Regions from separate parts of the Ancylobacter sp. SL191 genome, predicted to be linked through region 1. Evidence: riboswitches for the same ligand, from Rfam matches in the RefSeq annotation. Region 1 holds a riboswitch; each other region holds the start of a gene.

Region 1 (6,324 bases):
CCTCCAGAAGATCGCGGCCGGGATCATCCGCGCCATGGATCAGCAGTTCCGCCGCCGCCACCCGCGCGGCGAAGGCGTCGCCGGCCACACGGGCCGCGCCCTCCGCCCCGCCATAGGCGTGCGAGGCGCTGGCGAGATAGGCCGCGCCGAGCGCTTCGGGCTCGATCTCGCCCGCGCGCAGCCCCGCGCCATAGGCCCCCGGCGCGGTGCCGAAGATGCGCAGCGCGTCAGGCCCGGCGGCGTGCAGCGGGTTTTCGTCCTCGCTCTCGTCCCGCGCCGCCACCGCCCGCACGGCGGCGTCGAGCAGCGTGATCTGCGCCGGGAACAGGTCGCGGAACAGGCCGGAAATGCGGAAGGTGACATCGACGCGCGGGCGCCCCATCGCCGCCGGTGGCAGCACCTCGACGCCGGTGACGCGGCCCGAGCCGGCATCCCAGACCGGGCGCGCGCCGATCAGCGCCAGCCCCTGCGCGATCTCCTCGCCGCCGGTGCGCAGCGTCGCGCTGCCCCAGAGGTCCAGCACGAGGGAGCGCGGCCAGTCGCCATGTATCTGGGCATGAGCGCGCAGCACCTCCTCCGCCGCGAGACGGCCAAGGTCCATCGCCGTTGGCGTCGGCAAGGCGCGGGGATCGACGGTGAACAGGTTGCGCCCCGTCGGCATCACGTCCGTGCGTCCGCGCCCCGGCGCACCGGCCGGCCCGGCGGCCACCCGCCGGCCATCGAGCGCTGCCAGCAGCCCGTCGCGCTCGGCCTGCCCGCAGGCGCCGCGGCCATAGATATGAAAGCCGTCCTTGAGCCGCATCTCCTTGATGTCGCAGAGAAAGGCGTCGATCTCCTTCAGCGCCTCGTCCGGCGATGCCGTGCCGGTCAGCCCGGCGTCGCGGGCGATCCCGGTGCGCTCGGCCTCGGCGACGATCAGCGTCGCCAGACGCTCGCGCCGGCGCCGGTCGAGCCCGTCGGCCTGCGCGTACTCATCGACCAGCCGCTCCAGCTCGGCCGCGTCGCCGGCAAGTCCGGTCTCCAGCGTCGGCGGCGGCAAATGGCCGAGGGTGACGGCGGCGATGCGGCGTTTGGCCTGCGCCGCCTCGCCGGGATTGGAGGTGATGAACGGGTAGGCGACGGGCAGCGCCCCCAGCACCAGCTCGGGGAAACAGCCGCGCGTCAGCGCGACATGCTTGCCCGGCAGCCATTCCAGCGTGCCATGCGCGCCCATATGCACCAGCGCATCGGCATTCTGTTGCAGCCACAGGCCGAAGGCGATGAGCCCGTGGCGCGGCGGCAGGGCCGGGTCGTGATACTGCGCCCGCCGCTCGCTTACATCGCCCCGCTCCGGCGCCAGCGCGACGGTGATGTTGCCGAAGCGCGCGGCGCGGAAGCGGAAGGCGCCGTCGGTGAGGCTCGGATCATCCTCCGGCGGGCCCCACGCGGCATGAACGGCGGCGACGGCCTCCGTGGGAAGGCTCGCGAGATGCGCGCGGTAGGCGGCGAGGGGGAGAACACCGTCATGCCCGGCCTTGGGCCGGGCATCCACGTCTTCCTCACGACCGGGTGCGTCGCGGCCAAGGCGTGGATGGCCGGGCCAAGCCCGGCCATGACGGTCGGGAGCGGTCACCGCCTCCAGCAGCGCCCGCTCATCGGCCGGCACGCCCTCCACCCGATAGCCCGCCGCCGCCATGTCCCCGAGCAGCGCCCGCACGCTGGCGGGCACGTCGAGGCCCACCGCCCAGCCGGTGCGGCCGGGGGCATTGGCATAATCGGGCATGAGAACCGCCACCCGACGCTCCGCGCGCGGCGTCACCTGCAGCCGGGCCAGCGCCGCCACGCGGTCGGCGATGGCGGCCACGCGGTCGGGCTCGGGCCGGTTCACCAGCAGCGTGAAGCCCGGCACGGCGGCACTCTCCGTCGGCGCCTTGAAGGACAGCGCGCCCGCCAGCACGCGTCCATCCAGTTCCGGCAGCACGACATGCATGGCGAGGTCCGCGCTGGTCAGCCCGCGCACGCCCTCCAGCCACGCCTCGCGCTTGGTCGTGGCGACGATAGCCTGCAACACCGGCACGCCCGGCGTATCGAGCACCGTCGCCTCGCCCGGATCAGCGGCGGCGAAGGCGGTGAGCGTGACGATTGCCGCCGGGCTCATCCCCGCCAGTGCCTCGCGCAGAAAGGCGATGGAGACCGGCTCCTTCAGGCTGGCGACGAAAATCGGCCGTGGCGCGAGCCCGCGCGCGGCCAGCGCGGCACAGAGCGCATCCACCGGCGCGGTATCACCGGCCAGCCACATGGAGCGGTAGAAGATGAGGGGGATGGTGGGGGCGGAGGTGGTGGAAGGCCCCTCACCCCAACCCTCTCCCCGACGGGGAGAGGGAGCAGGGAGCGTCGCACCGGCGGAAAAAGCCCTCTCCCCCTGGGGGAGAGGGTTGGGTGAGGGGGAAGCCCCGTCCCGTGAGGGGGAAGCAACGCCCGTGGAAGGAAAAGCCCCGCTCGCTTCCGAAGCCCCCCCGCCCCACGCGTAAAACCCCGCCAGCGGCACCGGCGCCGGCTCGCCCGCCTCAAGCGCCCGCCCGGCGAAACCCGCCATACGCCGCAGCAGCGCGCGCATATTGTCCGGCCCGCCGGCGCGGAAATAGCCGAGCAGCGCCGCCAGTTCCTCCACCGGCACGGTCGAGGCCTCGGCGAGCCGCGGGTCGTCGCGGTCCTCGCCCGGCAGCACGGCGAGGTGAAAACCGCGCGCCCGCGCCTCCGCCCCCAGCCGCTCGACGCCATAGCGCCACCAGTCCAGCCCGCCCAGCAGCCGCACCACGACGAGCCGGGCCTGCACCGCCACGCCCTCGATCCACAGATCGACCGACATCGGGTGCTTGAGATCGCGCAGGCTGGCGAGGCGCAGGCTCGGGAGTGCTCCGGGCACCCTTGCCTCCTCAGTCTCCTGCGCCCGCGCCAGCGCCGCGAGGTCGCTGTCGGTAAAGGAGACGACCACCACCTCCCCCGGCGTCTGGCCGAGGTCCACCGGCTCGGCGAGATCGTCGAGGCTGGTCGAGGTGGTGGTGAGGATGTGCATGGGGTGGCGGGTCTCCCGTCAGAACGCCGTCATCCCCGGGCTTGGCCCGGGGATCCACGACTGTTCGCGCCGGTGCTCCGGCCGAAGGTGTGGATGGCCGGGCCAAGCCCGGCCATGACGGTTGGCAAGGGGATGGGGCCGCCTCACGCCGCCACGCTCTCGCCGGCGAGGATGGCTTCCACCTTCGCCCGGTCGAGACCCTTCAGCCCGATGGCGACGAGGCGGCCGGTGCGCGCCTCGCTGCCCCAGGCGCGGTCATAATGATGGGCAACGCGCGGACCGACCGCCTGCACCAGCAGCCGCATCGGCTTGCCGGCGACGGGCAGGAAGCCCTTCACCCGCAACACATCCGCCTCGTCCGCCGCGCGGGCGATGCGGGCGGCGAAGGCGGCGGGATCGGCGATCTCCGGCACCTCGACGACGAAGCTGTCGAAATCGTCATGGTCGTGGTCCAGCTCGTCATCGTGATGGGTCTTGCGGTTCTCGATGTCGTCCTCGGTGCCGACGCCGAGGCCCATGAGCACCGCCGGGTCGATCCGCCCCTCGGTGATGGAAACCACGCGCACGCCCTTGGGCAGCTCGCCCGCCAGCGCCGCCTGCGCCGTGGCGAGGCCCGCCGCGTCGATCAGGTCGGTCTTGGTCATGATGACGAGATCGGCGCAGGCGATCTGGTCGTCGAACACTTCCTCGATCGGGTCGTCATGGTCGAGGCTGTCATCGGCCGCGCGCTGGGCGGCCAGCGCGTCATGGTCATGCGCCACGCGGCCCGCCGCCAGCGCTTCGCCATCCACCACCGCGACGACGCCGTCCACCGTCACCCGGCTCTTGATCGCCGGCCAGTGGAAGGCCTGGACCAGCGGCTTGGGCAGCGCGAGGCCCGAGGTCTCGATCAGGATGTGATCGACCTTCGGCACGCGGGAGAGAATGGCGTCGAGCGCCGGCACGAAATCATCCGCCACGGTGCAGCAGATGCAGCCATTGGCAAGCTCGACGATATTCTCCTCCGGGCAGGTCTCGATGCCGCAGCCGCGCAGGATCTCGCCGTCAATGCCGACATCGCCGAACTCGTTGACGATGACCGCGAGCCGCTTGCCCTTGGCGTTCTCCAGCACATGGCGGATCAGCGTCGTCTTCCCCGAGCCGAGAAAGCCGGTGACGATGGTGCAGGGCACCCGCGACAGGGAGTTAGGAACGGCGCTGCTCATGATGGCGTCTCCACGCAAGCCAATCGGTTGACGGGATGCGCCGGTCGCGGCGGGAATCGCCACGCGAGAGGCCGCCAAAGGCGCGGCTCTGCCTGACAGCCGGGCACCCCGCCGGCTTTCAGCACCGAACCTTCGGCAGGTCTCCTGGCTCGCGGGTCGCCGCCTCGTCGCCGCCTTCCCGGGGGATGTCCCAGTGGCTTTCGGCGCAGGCTCGCCGCTCACAGTTGCGGGGGCAGCCGCGGATTAGGAGGGTCCGAACCCTCCGCACCGCATTCCCTCTTCGTCCCGCGCCCGAAGACGCGGAAACCGATGGTCACCGGCACTAAAGGGGCCTTGGGCGGGAAAGTCAAACCGCCCACACCCGCCACGGCGCGGTTGCCCGGCGGACCGCCCCCGCTATAGTCCGCCGCTCATCGGGCAGGGGTATGGGAAGAGTGATGACGATACGCCGCCTGTCGGCCACGGGTGACTCATGGCGCTGACGCTCGTGCTCGGCGGCGCCCGTTCGGGCAAGAGCCGTCATGGCGAATCCCTGATCGAGGCGCTCCCCCCGCCCTGGCGCTACATCGCCACGGCGCAGGCCTGGGATGACGAGATGGCCGCCCGCATCGCCGAGCATCGCGGCCGGCGCGGGCCGGGCTGGGAAACGATCGACGCCCCGCATGATCTGGCGGCGGCGGTGAGCGCCCTGCCCGCCGGCGCGCCGGTGCTGGTCGATTGCCTGACGCTGTGGCTCAGCAACCGCATGCTGGCCGACGCCGACCTTGCCACCGAATGCGCGGCGCTGGTGGAGGCGCTGGCCACCCATGACGGGCCGGTGGTCGCGGTCTCCAACGAGGTGGGCCTGTCCATCGTGCCGGACAACGCGCTGGGCCGGCGTTTTCGCGATGCGCAGGGCCGGCTGAATCAGATGGTCGCCGCCCGGGCGACGCGGGTGATCTTCATGGTCGCCGGGCTGCCCATGATGGTGAAGGACGAGAGATGAGCGCAATTTCCCCGGAAGAGGCTGCCCGCCACCGCGCCAAGATGGAAAAGCGCAAGGCGGTGCAGGACGCCGAGGTGGCGGAGAAGACCATCGAGAAGGGCCTGCTCATCGTCCATACCGGGCCGGGCAAGGGCAAATCCACCGCCGCCTTCGGCCTCGCTCTGCGCACGCTCGGCCATGGCGGGCGCGTCGGCGTGGTGCAGTTCATCAAGGGCGCGTGGGACAGCGGCGAGCGGGCGGCGCTGGAGAGCTTCGGCGACCGGGTCGAGTGGCATTCCATGGGCGAGGGCTTCACCTGGGAGACGCAGGACATCGCCCGCGACATCGCCGCCGCCACGCGGGCGTGGGAGAAGGCGCAGGAGCTGATGGCCGACCCGAGCATCGGCCTGCTCATCCTGGACGAACTGAACATCGCCCTGCGCTATGAGTACCTTCCGCTGGACACACTGGTCACCACACTGGCCACGCGGCGGGAGGGGCTGCACGTCGTCGTGACCGGCCGAAACGCCAAGCCGTCGCTGATCGAGGCCGCCGATCTCGTCACCGAGATGGCGCTGGTGAAGCACCATTTCAAAGCCGGGGTGAAGGCGCAGAAAGGCATCGAGTTCTGATGCCCCCCGAGCCACGCCGTGTCGAAATATCCCGTGGCGCCTGGCCCGTGCGATCTCGAAATCCGGCACGTCGCTTCCTATCTCTAGGAGGACGCCGGCTGTCGCGGCGTGTTGACATGACGGAGCAATGCCCCGATGCGATCCACCCCGGTCGCCTATCTGTTCTGGTTCTTCGGCCTCATCGGCGTCTGCGGCATCCACCGCTTCTACGCCGGCCGCTACTGGACCGGCGCGCTGTGGCTTCTGACCCTCGGCCTGCTCGGCATCGGCCAGATCATCGACCTGTTCCTGATCCCCGGCATGGTGCGCGAGTCCAATCTCGAGCGGCGCGTGGACTATCTGGAAACACGGCGCGGCTGAGGCCCCTCGTCACGCCGTCATCCCCGGACGTGGTCCGGGGGCCCACGATTTCGGTTGAATCGCGTGCGCGATCAAAGACATGGATGGCCGGGCCAAGCCCGGCCATGA
Region 2 (6,324 bases), 1.8 Mb from region 1:
TCGAACAGGGCGTCGAACTCGTTCACCGCCTGGATCGAATAGGACTGGCGGCCGATCTCCGGCCGGCCGGAGCGGCCGATCGGCGGCTTCAGCGGGTAGTCGGCATCGACATTGGGCTCGACGAGATAGAACTCGATCTCGGGCGCCACGACGGCCTTCCAGCCCTTCTTGGCGTAAAGCTCGACGACGTTCTTCAGCACCTGGCGCGGGGCCAGCTCCACCGGGCGCCCGTCGCGGTGATAGGCGTCGTGGATGATCTGCGCCGTCGGGTCGGTCGCCCAGGGCACGATCGCCAGCGTGGAGAAATCGGGCTCCATGACGAGGTCGCTGTCGACCACGACGGAGTCCACGAGGTTGTCATAAGGTGGGTAGTCCCCGGAAATCGTCTGGAAGAACACCGAGAGCGGCAGGTTCATCACCGGACCGGACAGGAACTTCGACACCGGCATGATCTTGCCGCGTCCGACGCCGGCGAGGTCCGGCACCGCACATTCGATCTCGGTGATTCCGCGTGCGGCCATCCAGGCCTTGGCTTCCTCGAGCGAGGAAACGCCGCGGGTGGACGTGACGGCGTCCGTGTCGGGACGCTTCTTCTTGGCCATGATTCACCATCCTGATGCGCTGTCTGCGCCTGTAAGAGGCAACCATGCCCCTGCAAGCGCCGTCAAGGCGGCGCGCGCGAGGAAGCGCACTGCTCGTTTACGGGCATGGTAAAATTGTTCGCATTGTGCCGTTGAGCCGCCGCACGAAGCCGGATAGCGTCGCGTCAGGGCCGGGTCATACCGGCGGGGAAAACGGGGCCAAGCATGAGCACAGGCGTCGCCGACAAGACGCAGAAGACCATCGGGGGCATCCGCCGAAAATTCGCCCCCTGGACCGACCCGCAGGCCACCCCGCTCATCCGCTACCAGAACGTGACCAAGCGCTTCGGCGAGTTCGTGGCGATCGACAATCTCTCGCTCGACATTTACGAGCGCGAATTCTTCGCCCTGCTCGGCCCGTCCGGCTGCGGCAAGACCACGCTGATGCGCATGCTCGCCGGCTTCGAGGAGCCGACCAGCGGCCAGATCACCCTCGCCGGGCACGATCTCGTCGGCACGCCGCCCTATAAGCGGCCGGTCAACATGATGTTCCAGTCCTACGCGCTGTTCCCGCACATGAACGTGTGGGACAACATCGCCTTCGGCCTGCGCCAGGACGGCATGGCCAAGGACGCGGTGGCGCACCGCGTCGAGGAGATGCTGAAGCTGGTCAAGCTCAGCCAGTTCGCCAAGCGCAAGCCGCACCAGCTCTCCGGCGGCCAGCGCCAGCGCGTCGCGCTGGCCCGCTCGCTCGCCAAGCGCCCGAAGGTGCTGCTGCTCGACGAGCCACTCGGCGCGCTCGACAAGAAGCTGCGCGAGGAGACCCAGTTCGAGCTCATGGACATCCAGATGGAGCTCGGCATGACCTTCCTGATCGTGACCCACGATCAGGAAGAGGCCATGACCGTGGCCGACCGCATCGCGGTGATGAACCATGGCAAGCTGGTGCAGGTCTCCCCGCCGGCGGTGATGTATGAGCAGCCGGCCTCGCGCTATGTCGCGGAGTTCGTCGGCGACGTGAACATCCTCGACGCGACGGTGGAAGCGATCGAGCCGCACCTCATCACGCTGCGCTGCCCCTCCGCCCCCGACATGCGCTTCAAGGTGGCGCAGGAGTGCCCGGCCCGCGTCGGCGACAGCGTGTCGCTGGCGTTCCGCCCGGAGAAGCTGCGCGTCGAGCTCGACCCGCCGGCCGATCCCACGGTGAACTGCCTCACCGGCACGATCTGGGACATCGGCTATCTCGGCGACCTGTCGATCTACCATGTGGAGTTGCCCAATGGTCAGCGCGTGAAGGCGGCGAAGCCCAACCTCACCCGCATGGTCGAGCGGCCGATCTCCTGGGAGGACAAGGTCTATGTCTCCTTCGCGCCGGATGCCGGCGTGGTGCTGACGAGCTGAGGGGACGATCATGGCGGACAAGGCAAGGGGGCGCTGGCTGGTTCTCGCCATCCCCTATCTCTGGCTCGTGGCGCTGTTCCTCGTCCCCTTCCTGATCGTCTTCAAGATCAGCCTGTCGCAGGACGCCATCGCCCAGCCGCCCTATGTGCCCACCTTCGACCTCGCGGCCGGATGGGACGCCTTCAAGGACGCCTTCAGCGAGCTGTCCTTCGACAATTACGGCTATGTGCTGAGCTGGGACAATGACTTCATCGAGGCCTATGGCTCCAGCCTCTGGATCGCCGGCATCTCGACCGTGCTGCTGCTGATGGTCGGCTATCCCATCGCCTACGCCATGGCGCGGGCGCCGAAATCCATCCGCCCGACGCTGCTGATGCTGGTGATCCTGCCGTTCTGGACCTCCTTCCTCATCCGCGTCTATGCGTGGATCGGCATCCTGTCGCCGGAAGGGCTGCTCAACCAGCTTCTGTTCGCGCTCGGGCTGATCGACGAGCCGCTGCAGATCCTCGCCACCGACACCGCGGTCTATATCGGCATCGTCTATTCCTACCTGCCTTTCATGATCCTGCCGCTCTATTCGGCGCTGGAGAAGATGGACGAGACGCTCCTGGAAGCCGCCGCGGATCTTGGCTGCCCGCCCTTCGCCGCCTTCTGGAAGATCACCTGGCCGCTCTCGCTGCCGGGCGTGTTCGCCGGCTGCCTGCTCTGCTTCATCCCGGCGGTGGGCGAGTTCGTCATCCCCGACCTGCTGGGCGGCTCCGACACGCTGATGATCGGCAAGGTGCTGTGGACGGAGTTCTCGGTGAACCGCTCCTGGACGGTGTCCTCGGCGGTGGCGGTGCTGCTCCTGATGGTGCTGGTGATCCCCATCGTGTTCTACCAGAACGTCCAGGCCCGCGAGATGGAGAAGCGTTGATGAGAAAAGGCCTCTCCTGGTTCAACGTCACCTCCATCGTGCTCGGCTTCGCCTTTCTCTATCTGCCGATCCTGCTCTTGGTGATCTACTCCTTCAACGCCTCGCGCATGGTGACGGTGTGGGCGGGCTTCTCGACCCACTGGTACGTCCAGCTGTTCCAGAACCAGCAGCTGCTCGACGCCGCCTGGGTGACGCTGCGCGTCGCCTTCATCACCGCGAGCGTCGCTACCGTGCTCGGCACGCTGGCGGCCATCGCGCTCACCCGCTACGGGCGCTTCTATGGCCGCACGCTGTTCTCCGGCATGGTCTATGCGCCGCTGGTGATGCCGGAAGTCATCACCGGCCTGTCGCTGCTGCTGCTCTTCGTGGCCGTCAGCATCGACCGCGGCTTCTGGACCATCACGCTGGCGCACATCACCTTCACCATGTGCTTCGTCTCGGTGGTGGTGCAGTCGCGCCTCGTGACCTTCGACCGCTCGCTGGAGGAAGCCGCGCTCGATCTCGGCTGCCCGCCCTTCAAGACCTTTTTCGTCATCACCCTGCCGATCATCCTGCCGGCGGTGGTGTCCGGCTGGATGCTGGCCTTCACCCTGTCGCTGGACGATCTGGTCATCGCCAGCTTCACCACCGGCCCCGGCGCGACCACGCTGCCCATGCGCATCTATTCCCAGGTGCGCCTCGGCGTGACGCCGGAGATCAACGCCGCCTGCACCATCCTCATCGGCATCGTCACCGTGGTGGTGATCTTCGCCTCCATCCTGACCAAGCGGCAGGAGATCGAGCGCCAGAAGGCGGAGCGGCTGGCGGCGGCGGGATAAGGACCGCCGCGTCGCTCAACACTAACTGAGACGGCGGCGCGCTATTGATACATTATATCTTTTAGGATAGCGTCCCCTCGGTCGCGTCGGCGATGTGACGCGGGTGGGGAGGCACCAGCCTAGGGGTGCTTGACGATGCGCCCCCTCTCCGTGTCAGATCGACCCGATCGAGGTTCTCCGGGTGTTCGCGCCCGGAGCTAAGAGGGAACCCGGTGCGGCGCTCTGCGCCAAGACCGGGGCTGCCCCCGCAACTGTAAGCGGCGAGCCCTCCACCCATCGTCCACTGGCGCGCACGCGCCGGGAAGGCCGGGTGGAGCCAGCGTTGACCCGCGAGCCAGGAGACCTGCCTCGAATCGCGAACCACCATTCGGGCGGGGTGCTCCGAAGGTTGCTGGCCATGCGCGGGCCCGAAAGGCCGCGCGGGCGCTGGTGCCCTTTGCGCGGCTCGTCTTCCTGACCAGGAAGCGACAACATGTTCAGAACGAATACCAACCTTTTCCGCCAGTCCCTGCGGGGCGGCCTTCTGGCGCTCGGCCTTCTCGCCGGCCTCGGCCTGCCCGAGACGGGCATGGCCGGCACCACCTACCCGCTGACGCTGGAGAATTGCGGAGCCAAGGTGGTGATCGACCACGCCCCGCAGCGCGTCGTCAGCATCGGCCAGGCGCAGACCGAAATCCTCTACGCCCTCGGCCTCGGCGACCGCGTGGTCGCCAGCGCGCTGTGGTTCAGCCCGGTCGCCAAACCCTATGAGGCGGTGAACGCCAAGGTGAAGCGCCTCGCCGACAATGATCCGAGCTTCGAGGCGGTGGTCGGTCAGGAGCCGGACCTCGTCGTCGCCATGTATGAATGGCACATCGGCCCCAACGGCATCATCGGCAAGCGCAGCCGCTTCGATGCGGTGAAGGTGCCGGTCTATGTCTCGCCCACCGACTGCGTTGGCAAGGACAATAGCGGAGCCGGCGACGGCGTGCGCACGCAGATGTACACGACCGAGCTGCTCTACCGGAACATCCGCGAATTCGGCGCCATCTTCGACGTCGCCGACCGGGCGGACGCGCTCATCGCGGAACTCAAGGCCCGCGAGGCGGCGGCGGTCGCGTCGGTGGCGGCGCTGAAGGCCAAGAACGTCTCCATGGCCGTCTGGTTCTCCAGCAAGGACATCAAGGGCGACGCCTTCCTCGCCGGCAAGAACGGCGTGCCGGCCTATCTGATGGCCGAGATCGGCGCGCGCAACATCATCACCACCGAGGAGGAATGGCCGCTGGTTGGCTGGGAGACCATCGCCGCCAGCGATCCCGACGTTCTGGTGCTGGTGAAGATGGACCGCCGCCGCTTCCCCGCCGACGCCATCGAGGCCAAGCTGAACTTCCTCGCGACAGACCCGGTCGCCAGCCAGCTCGCCGCGGTGAAGAACAACCGCATCGTCATCGTCGATGTCGGCGCCACGCGGCCCGGCATGGACACGGTGGACGGTCTGGAAGCCATCGCCACGGCGGTGCAGGGCTTCGGTCTCAGCCATTGAGCCACCTGGTCGTAGGGCCTAACTGGCCGGCGCGGATTGCCGTCGCCGGCCTCGCCGCCATCGCGCTGGTGCTCGCCGTCGCGCTGGCGGTGAGCGTCGGCGAGATGCCGATCCCGCTTTCCGTCGCCCTCAAGGCGCTCGGCAACGGGCTGTTCGATCTCGGCTTTCCGGTCGGGGCGATCCAGCAGGGGGTGATCTTCGAGTACCGGCTGAGCCGGGCGCTGATGGCCGCGCTGTGCGGCGGCGCGCTGGCGCTCTCGGGCGCCATCCTGCAGGCGCTGCTGCGCAACCCGCTGGCCGAGCCCTATATTCTCGGCGTCTCGGCCGGCGCCTCCACCGGGGCGGTCTGCGTAATGATCCTCGGTCTTGGCGGGGCGACGCTCGGCGTGTCCGGCGGCGCCTTTCTCGGCTCGGTGGCCGCGCTCGGCCTTGTCGGCCTGCTGGCCGCCGGGGCCGGCGGGGCGAGCGACCGGGTGATCCTGGCCGGCGTCGCCGGCTCGCAGCTGTTCAACGCCGCCACCGCCACCATCGTCACCACGCTCGCCAGCGCGGAGCAGGCGCGCGGGGTGATGTTCTGGCTCCTGGGCAATTTCGGCGGCGTGCGCTGGCCCGATCTCTGGGTCGCCGCGCCGGTGGCGCTGGCCGGCTTCGTCATCTGCATGGTCCACGCCAAGGCGCTCGACGCCTTCGCCTTCGGCGCCGATGCGGCGGCCTCGCTCGGCATCGCGGTCACCCGCGTGCGGCTGGTGCTGCTCGCCACCACCGCGCTGCTTACCGCCACCATGGTCGCCATCGTCGGCACGGTCGGCTTTGTCGGGCTGGTGATCCCCCATGCCGCCCGCTTCCTCGTCGGCCCCGGCCATGCCCGGCTGCTGCCGGCCTGCCTCGTCATCGGCGCGGTGTTCATGATCCTCGCCGATGTGCTCTCGCGCATCCTCGTGCCGCAGCAGATCCTGCCGATCGGCGTGGTGACGGCGCTGGTCGGCGCGCCGGCCTTCGCCATCATCCTCCACCGCGCGAGGCGTCCGGCATGACCCTCGCGACGCATGAGGTGCGCTGGAGCGCCGGCGGCAAGCTGATCGTCGA
Region 3 (6,324 bases), 2.3 Mb from region 1:
CCGCCCAACGATCCGATGGTGCCGTAATTGATAACGTTCGCGGGGCTGGAGCCGCGGAAGGTTATGGCCCCGCCGGCATTGAACTCGGCGTCGGAGACGTCATGGGTGGAGGCGATGAAGCTGCCGCCCGTCGTCACCTGCCCGGTTGGGCCGACGGTGATGCCGTTGGGATTGACCAGATAGAGGCTGCCGGAGGCAGAAAGGCTGCCGTCGATCTGCGAGCGCGAGAAGCCTGTGACGCGGTTCAATGTGGCGCCCGTGCCGTTCTCCACGCGCACGGTGTTCCCTGCCCCGACGGAAAAGGCGCCCCAGGTGATGATGGCATTGCGTGATGACTGGGTGATCAGCACGCTGGTGCCCGACGGCGGGGAAATCGTCGCGCGGCCCGAGACCACCGTTCCGCCGGTGGGAAGTTCACCGGCGGCCGCCGCCCGGGTCGATAAGGCGGTCGTTGCCAGAAGCACGGCTACCAGCCGGGCCGAACGGCGCAGCGCGACCTCCCCCGGCCCGAGCGCCCCGGTGCGGCGCGCGGCTGTGCGGCCGGGCGGGAGCAGTGTTGCGCGCCTGCAGGTCATTCGATGACGCCTTGCCTTCAATCGTCCGGCGGAAACAAGCCGCGGCGTGGGGCGCGCCTCATCCCCAGCAGCCCTTCAGGGCACCGGTGAAACAGGAACTGATGGATCAATCGGGCGCCGGACGGCGGTGCCGCGGGCGCTCAACCTTCCCGGTTGGGCGTGCCGAGCACGTGGGTATTGGGCGGCAGCATGACCTGATCGAACGTCTGGGTGAACATGGCCGCAGCAAAGAACGCGACGGCGTGAAGCGTCTCGTTGCCCGTATTGACGATGTCATGCCGCACATTAGCGGGCAGAGCGAAGACACTTCCCGGCCCGATGGCCTGGGTGCCATCCTCCATCAGCAGCTCGCCTTTTCCAGACAGGATATACTGGGTTTCCTCCGTGGCATCGGTGTGCCAGCCCAGGCGTCCGCCGGAAGGGATTTCGTAAACGATGGTCGAGGATTGGGTAGCGCCATGCCCACCGCAGGTGGCGAAGGCGCCCAGCCAGTTGACCGCCGGATCAGTCGCCCCCTGCACGTGATTGCGCGCAATGTTCTCTGAGACAACAATGGGTACCATGGCATCCCCCGATGGTAATGTTGCGATCGCGTGCGCGCCGACGCTGCCCGGCGCTCGGTCAGCGACGCAGGCGCGCGCTGAAAGTCACCTGATCGACCTCTTCCCCAGAAGCCGCGCTCAAGCTGGAGAGACATTAGAAGCGCCGTTCCGGAAGTGTTACGGAACTTTTCGCCTGCATATTCTCGGAAGTGGGGAAGCAATTTCCGCCGGTTCTGAGATACCAGCCCTTCAGGAGGCTGATCCAGGCGGCACGGCCGACGCTTTATTTCGCGCCTAACTAGAGGCCCGCTATGGCCGCATCTATAGATTGCGCACTGGCGGCATCCGTTGAAACCAGTTTTTCCATGGCCATCCGGTAGACGAGATCATTGCCGGCCATGGTATCGGCCAGGAACCGCTCGAAGCCGGCGCGGCAGGCCGGGGTGACGGCGACACTGTTTCCCAACAGCCGGACAAAGCCCAGGCTCTCCGCCTCCCGCAGCAACTTGCGGACATGGGTGCGCGACACCCCGAAGCTGTCGCCGATCCTAACGAACGACACCTTCGGCACCCCATGATCGTCCTGATCGCTGCACAGATGCATGAGCTTGGTCAGGATCATATGGCCGGCCTGACGCGGCAGAAAGAACGTAATCACCGGATTCGCCAGGATGAACTGCTGCGCATGCGCCAGAAACGCGACGCTCACTTCCCGAGCCGCGCGATGAAAGGCCGGATCCCGTCGCATCGGCTCGGGATATCCAGGGTGGGGGAACATTGCATGCAATGGATGAAAATAAACAATCAGCGAGCGCTGGTCGTGGGCCAGCATCTTTTCAGTGGGCGCAATCAAAGTGCTGCGTCTGTCGCGTTGAGCTGGAAAGGTCGTGATATATTCTCGATCGATAAGTCGGCGCACAATATCATGGGTGCGACGGCCGCTTGCCATACCAAGGGCCTCCATCCGACTTTTCAGCAGCTGCATGGTCGGCCAGGTGGAGCGCACATCGGGGCGGTAGCCCGCGTCCATGATGATGACATTGAAGAAGATGGACGCGGTCCCGCCATCGATCAGCAACCGGTTATCCGCCGGCTGGTTCTCGTGCAGGTCGAGCATTTCGCGGATATAAATGTCTCGCGACATCCTGAAATGCGGATGGGCGAGAATCTCGTCTGCCGACAACACGAGCCGGATGGCGCTCACCATAGTTCCCCTCGCGCGCGCTCCTCAATGAGGTGGGCGAGATACTATCGATCCTAAAAGGCCAATGCACGCGCAGCAGGCCAGCTCGTTCAAACGCGCCGCCCCATCATCGAACAGCGTGAGATCCCAGCGGCGGCAGATATGCCCAATCCATGTGGCGGGGCACTCCACGATGCCGGTCGCTGGCCGATGAGTTCAGGGCTTGGATCTTTCAGTTTCGACAAATCCCTCCTCAATCGAGATACGACACTGAAACCATATGTTGACCAACTTTGGGCGCCGATGCCTATATGTTGACGCTTCGGTCCCCTGAGTCGTTTGGTTCAGGGGCTAAGAGGGAAGCCGGTGAGCCTTATGAGGCGATGCCGGCGCTGCCCCCGCAACTGTAAGCGGCGAGCCTGTCGTCCATTCAGCGTCACTGGAACGAGAGTTCCGGGAAGGCCGGACGAAAGGCGGTGACCCGCGAGCCAGGAGACCTGCCGTAGCAACATAGTCGTCCCTGGGCGGGGTGTCCCGGTGGTGCGTTCGCGCGTCCGCCGGTGATTTATGCCGTCGGCCGCGCCGATGCGTCGCTCGGCCTTTGCCCCCAATCCTGATTGGGGTTCGCCGATGTCTCTCGTTTCCGATGCCGTGCCGGTGACCGACCGGCCTCATCCGTTCTCCGCGCCTGCGGCGGACCATGCCAGCACGCCAGGCTTCCAGCTCATCCGCCGCAATGGCGCGGTGACGCCCTTCGATGCGTCGAAGATCGCCGTCGCGCTGACCAAGGCGTTTCTTGCGGTCGAGGGTTCCAGCGCCGCGGCCTCGCGTCGCGTGCACGACATCGTCGCGGACCTCACCTCGCAGATCGTCGCCGGTCTCACCCGCCGCGCCGATACAGGCCGCACCTTCCATATCGAGGATGTGCAGGATCAGGTCGAACTCGCGCTGATGCGCGGGGAACACCACAAGGTCGCCCGCGCCTATGTGCTGTACCGCGAGGAGCGGGCGCGCGAGCGGGCGGCGGTCAAGGTCGCGGCGCCGCTTGTGCCGTCCCTGTCCATGACCAGGGCGGACGGCGCCCGCGTGCCGCTCGACGCCGCGCGGCTGGAAGCTGTCATCGGCGAGGCGGCGCAGGGGTTGGACGATGTCTCCGCCGCCGCCATCCTCGTCGAGACCCGCCGCAATCTTTATGACGGCATCAGCCAGGACGAGATCGCGCTGGCGCCGATCCTCGCCGCCCGCACTCTGATCGAGCGCGAACCGAACTATGCCAGGGTGTCCGCTCGGCTGCTGCTCGACAAGCTGCGCCGCGAGGCGCTGAGCTTCCTCGCCGGACGGCCCGATCAGGCGACGCAGGCGGAGATGGCCGAGCGCTATGGCGACTATTTCCGCGCCTATCTCGCCCGCGGCATCGAGGAAGAGCGGATCGACCCGGAACTGGCCCGGTTCGATATCGAGCGGCTTGTCGTAGCCCTACTGCCGGAGCGCGACCTGCAATTCGACTATCTCGGCCTGCAGACGCTCTATGACCGCTATTTCCTGCATGCGCGCGGCACCCGCTTCGAGCTGCCGCAGGCCTTCTTCATGCGCGTCGCCATGGGGCTCGCCTTGCGCGAGGTCGACCGCGAGGCACGGGCCATCGAGTTCTACCGGCTTCTGTCCTCCTTCGACTTCATGGCCTCGACGCCGACCCTGTTCAATGCCGGCACACCGCGCGCGCAGCTTGCCTCCTGCTTCCTCACCACGGTGGCGGATGATCTCGACGGCATCTTCAAGGCGATCAAGGACAACGCGCTGCTGGCCAAATATTCCGGCGGGCTCGGCAATGACTGGACGCAGGTGCGGGGATTGGGCGCGCACATCAAGGGCACCAATGGCGAGAGCCAGGGCGTCGTGCCGTTCCTGAAAGTGGCCAACGACACCGCCATCGCGGTCAACCAGGGCGGCAAGCGCAAGGGCGCGGTCTGCGCCTATCTCGAAACCTGGCATGTCGACATCGAGGAATTCCTCGACCTGCGAAAGAACACCGGCGACGACCGCCGCCGCACCCATGACATGAACACTGCCAATTGGGTGCCGGACCTGTTTCTGGAGCGGGTGGAGGCGGACGGGGTGTGGACCCTGTTCTCGCCCGACGAGACGCCGGACCTTCACGACCTCACCGGCCCCGCCTTCAAGGTCGCCTATGAGGCCTATGAGGCGAGGGCCGCGCGTGGCGAGATGCAGGTGTTCCGGCAGGTGCGGGCGCTCGACCTGTGGCGTCGCATGCTGACGATGCTGTTCGAGACCGGGCACCCCTGGATCACCTTCAAGGATCCGTGCAACATCCGCTCGCCGCAGGGCCATGTCGGCGTGGTGCATTCGTCCAATCTGTGCACCGAGATCACGCTGAACACGTCGCATGACGAGGTGGCGGTCTGCAATCTCGGCTCGGTCAACCTGGTTGCGCACATCACGCCGGACGGGCTCGACCATGCGCATCTGTCGCGCACCATTGCGACGGCGATGCGCATGCTCGACAACGTCATCGACATCAACTTCTACACGATCCCGGAGACCCGGCGCTCCAACCTGAGGCACCGCCCCGTCGGCCTCGGCATCATGGGCTTTCAGGATGCGCTGCACGCGTTGCGTATCGCTTACGGCTCCGACGCCGCCGTGCGCTTCGCCGACGAAAGCATGGAGGCGGTGAGCTTCCACGCCATCTCCGCCTCGGTGGATCTGGCCGCTGAGCGCGGACGCTACCCCTCGTTCGAGGGCTCGCTCTGGTCACAGGGCGTGCTTCCGATCGACAGTATCGAACTACTCGCCGAGGCGCGCGGCGCGCTCGACCTCGACCGCTCGACGACACTCGATTGGGAGGGGCTTCGCGCGCGGGTGACGACGACCGGCATGCGCCATTCCAACACCATGGCGATCGCCCCGACCGCGACCATCTCCAATATTTGCGGCGTGTCGCAGTCGATCGAGCCGGCCTACCAGAACCTCTTCGTCAAATCGAACATGTCCGGCGACTTCACCGTGGTGAACGAGTTCCTCGTGCGCGACCTGAAAAGCCGCGGCCTGTGGGATGAGGTGATGGTGTCCGACCTCAAATATTACGATGGCAGCATCAATGCCATCGACCGCATCCCGGACGATCTCAAGACGCTTTACGCCACCGCTTTTGAGATCGATGCTGTTTGGCTGATCGAAGCGGCGGCACGCCGGCAGAAATGGATCGACCAGTCGCAATCGCTAAACCTCTATGTCGCCAATCCTTCGGGCCGCAAGCTCGACGAGACCTATCGACTCGCCTGGAAGCGCGGGCTTAAGACCACCTATTACCTGCGTTCGCGCTCGGCCACCCATGTCGAGAAATCGACGCTCAAGGGGACGGACGGCAAGCTCAATGCGGTCTCGGCTGTCGTTTCCGTTGCGCCGATCCGGGTGCCGGAAACCGTCTTCGGCAACGCGTGCTCCATCAACGATCCCGACTGCGAAGCCTGCCAGTGAGCAGCGAAGAAGGACACATACCCATGCTCGACTGGTCCGACACCAAGCCTGCCACGCTTCACCCCGCCTTCGTGCCGCCCGCCGCCGATGCGAAGGGGCTCGGCGCGATCGAACGCGGCGCCGCCCGCGTCACGGTGGATGAAAAGCGCATGATCAATGCACGGGCCGACGTGAACCAGCTTCTCCCGCTCAAGTACAAATGGGCGTGGGAGAAGTACCTCGCCGGCTGCAACAATCACTGGATGCCGACCGAGGTCTCCATGCAGGCCGACATCGCGCTGTGGAAGTCGCGCGACGGCCTCACCGAGGATGAGCGGCGCATGCTGAAGCGCAATCTCGGCTTCTTCGCCGCCTCGGAATCGCTGGTGGCGAACAATATCGTGCTCGCCATCTACCGCCACCTCACCAACCCGGAATGCCGGCAATACCTGCTGCGACAGGCGTTCGAGGAGGCGGTCCACACCCATACCTTCCAGTACATCGTGGAGAGCCTCGGTCTCGATGAGGGTGAGCTGTTCAACATGTA

Evidence for each region. A riboswitch is a leader RNA that binds a small molecule or an ion and turns the genes downstream of it on or off. The one in region 1 is predicted to bind cobalamin.
Region 2: it holds a riboswitch for cobalamin, as region 1 does, so the genes downstream of both, OU996_RS02870 (ABC transporter substrate-binding protein) here and cobW (cobalamin biosynthesis protein CobW) in region 1, are expected to answer to the same signal.
Region 3: it holds a riboswitch for cobalamin, as region 1 does, so the genes downstream of both, OU996_RS00090 (ribonucleoside-diphosphate reductase subunit alpha) here and cobW (cobalamin biosynthesis protein CobW) in region 1, are expected to answer to the same signal.

The regions. Positions count from the first base shown of each region.
Region 1 covers NZ_CP113056.1:2,404,236-2,410,559, reverse strand. The annotation lists gene cobN (cobaltochelatase subunit CobN) at 1-3,055, opposite strand, end outside; gene cobW (cobalamin biosynthesis protein CobW) at 3,199-4,260, opposite strand; cobalamin riboswitch at 4,377-4,586, opposite strand; gene cobU (bifunctional adenosylcobinamide kinase/adenosylcobinamide-phosphate guanylyltransferase) at 4,733-5,245, shown strand; gene cobO (cob(I)yrinic acid a,c-diamide adenosyltransferase) at 5,242-5,856, shown strand; gene OU996_RS10835 (NINE protein) at 5,992-6,216, shown strand.
Region 2 covers NZ_CP113056.1:646,563-652,886, forward strand. The annotation lists gene OU996_RS02850 (glutamine synthetase family protein) at 1-602, opposite strand, end outside; gene OU996_RS02855 (ABC transporter ATP-binding protein) at 807-1,982, shown strand; gene OU996_RS02860 (ABC transporter permease) at 1,993-2,898, shown strand; gene OU996_RS02865 (ABC transporter permease subunit) at 2,898-3,716, shown strand; cobalamin riboswitch at 3,870-4,082, shown strand; gene OU996_RS02870 (ABC transporter substrate-binding protein) at 4,189-5,238, shown strand; gene OU996_RS02875 (FecCD family ABC transporter permease) at 5,235-6,272, shown strand; gene OU996_RS02880 (ABC transporter ATP-binding protein) at 6,269-6,324, shown strand, end outside.
Region 3 covers NZ_CP113056.1:15,264-21,587, forward strand. The annotation lists gene OU996_RS00075 (beta strand repeat-containing protein) at 1-575, opposite strand, end outside; gene OU996_RS00080 (cupin domain-containing protein) at 716-1,138, opposite strand; gene OU996_RS00085 (hypothetical protein) at 1,416-2,324, opposite strand; cobalamin riboswitch at 2,607-2,820, shown strand; gene OU996_RS00090 (ribonucleoside-diphosphate reductase subunit alpha) at 2,931-5,798, shown strand; gene OU996_RS00095 (ribonucleotide-diphosphate reductase subunit beta) at 5,822-6,324, shown strand, end outside.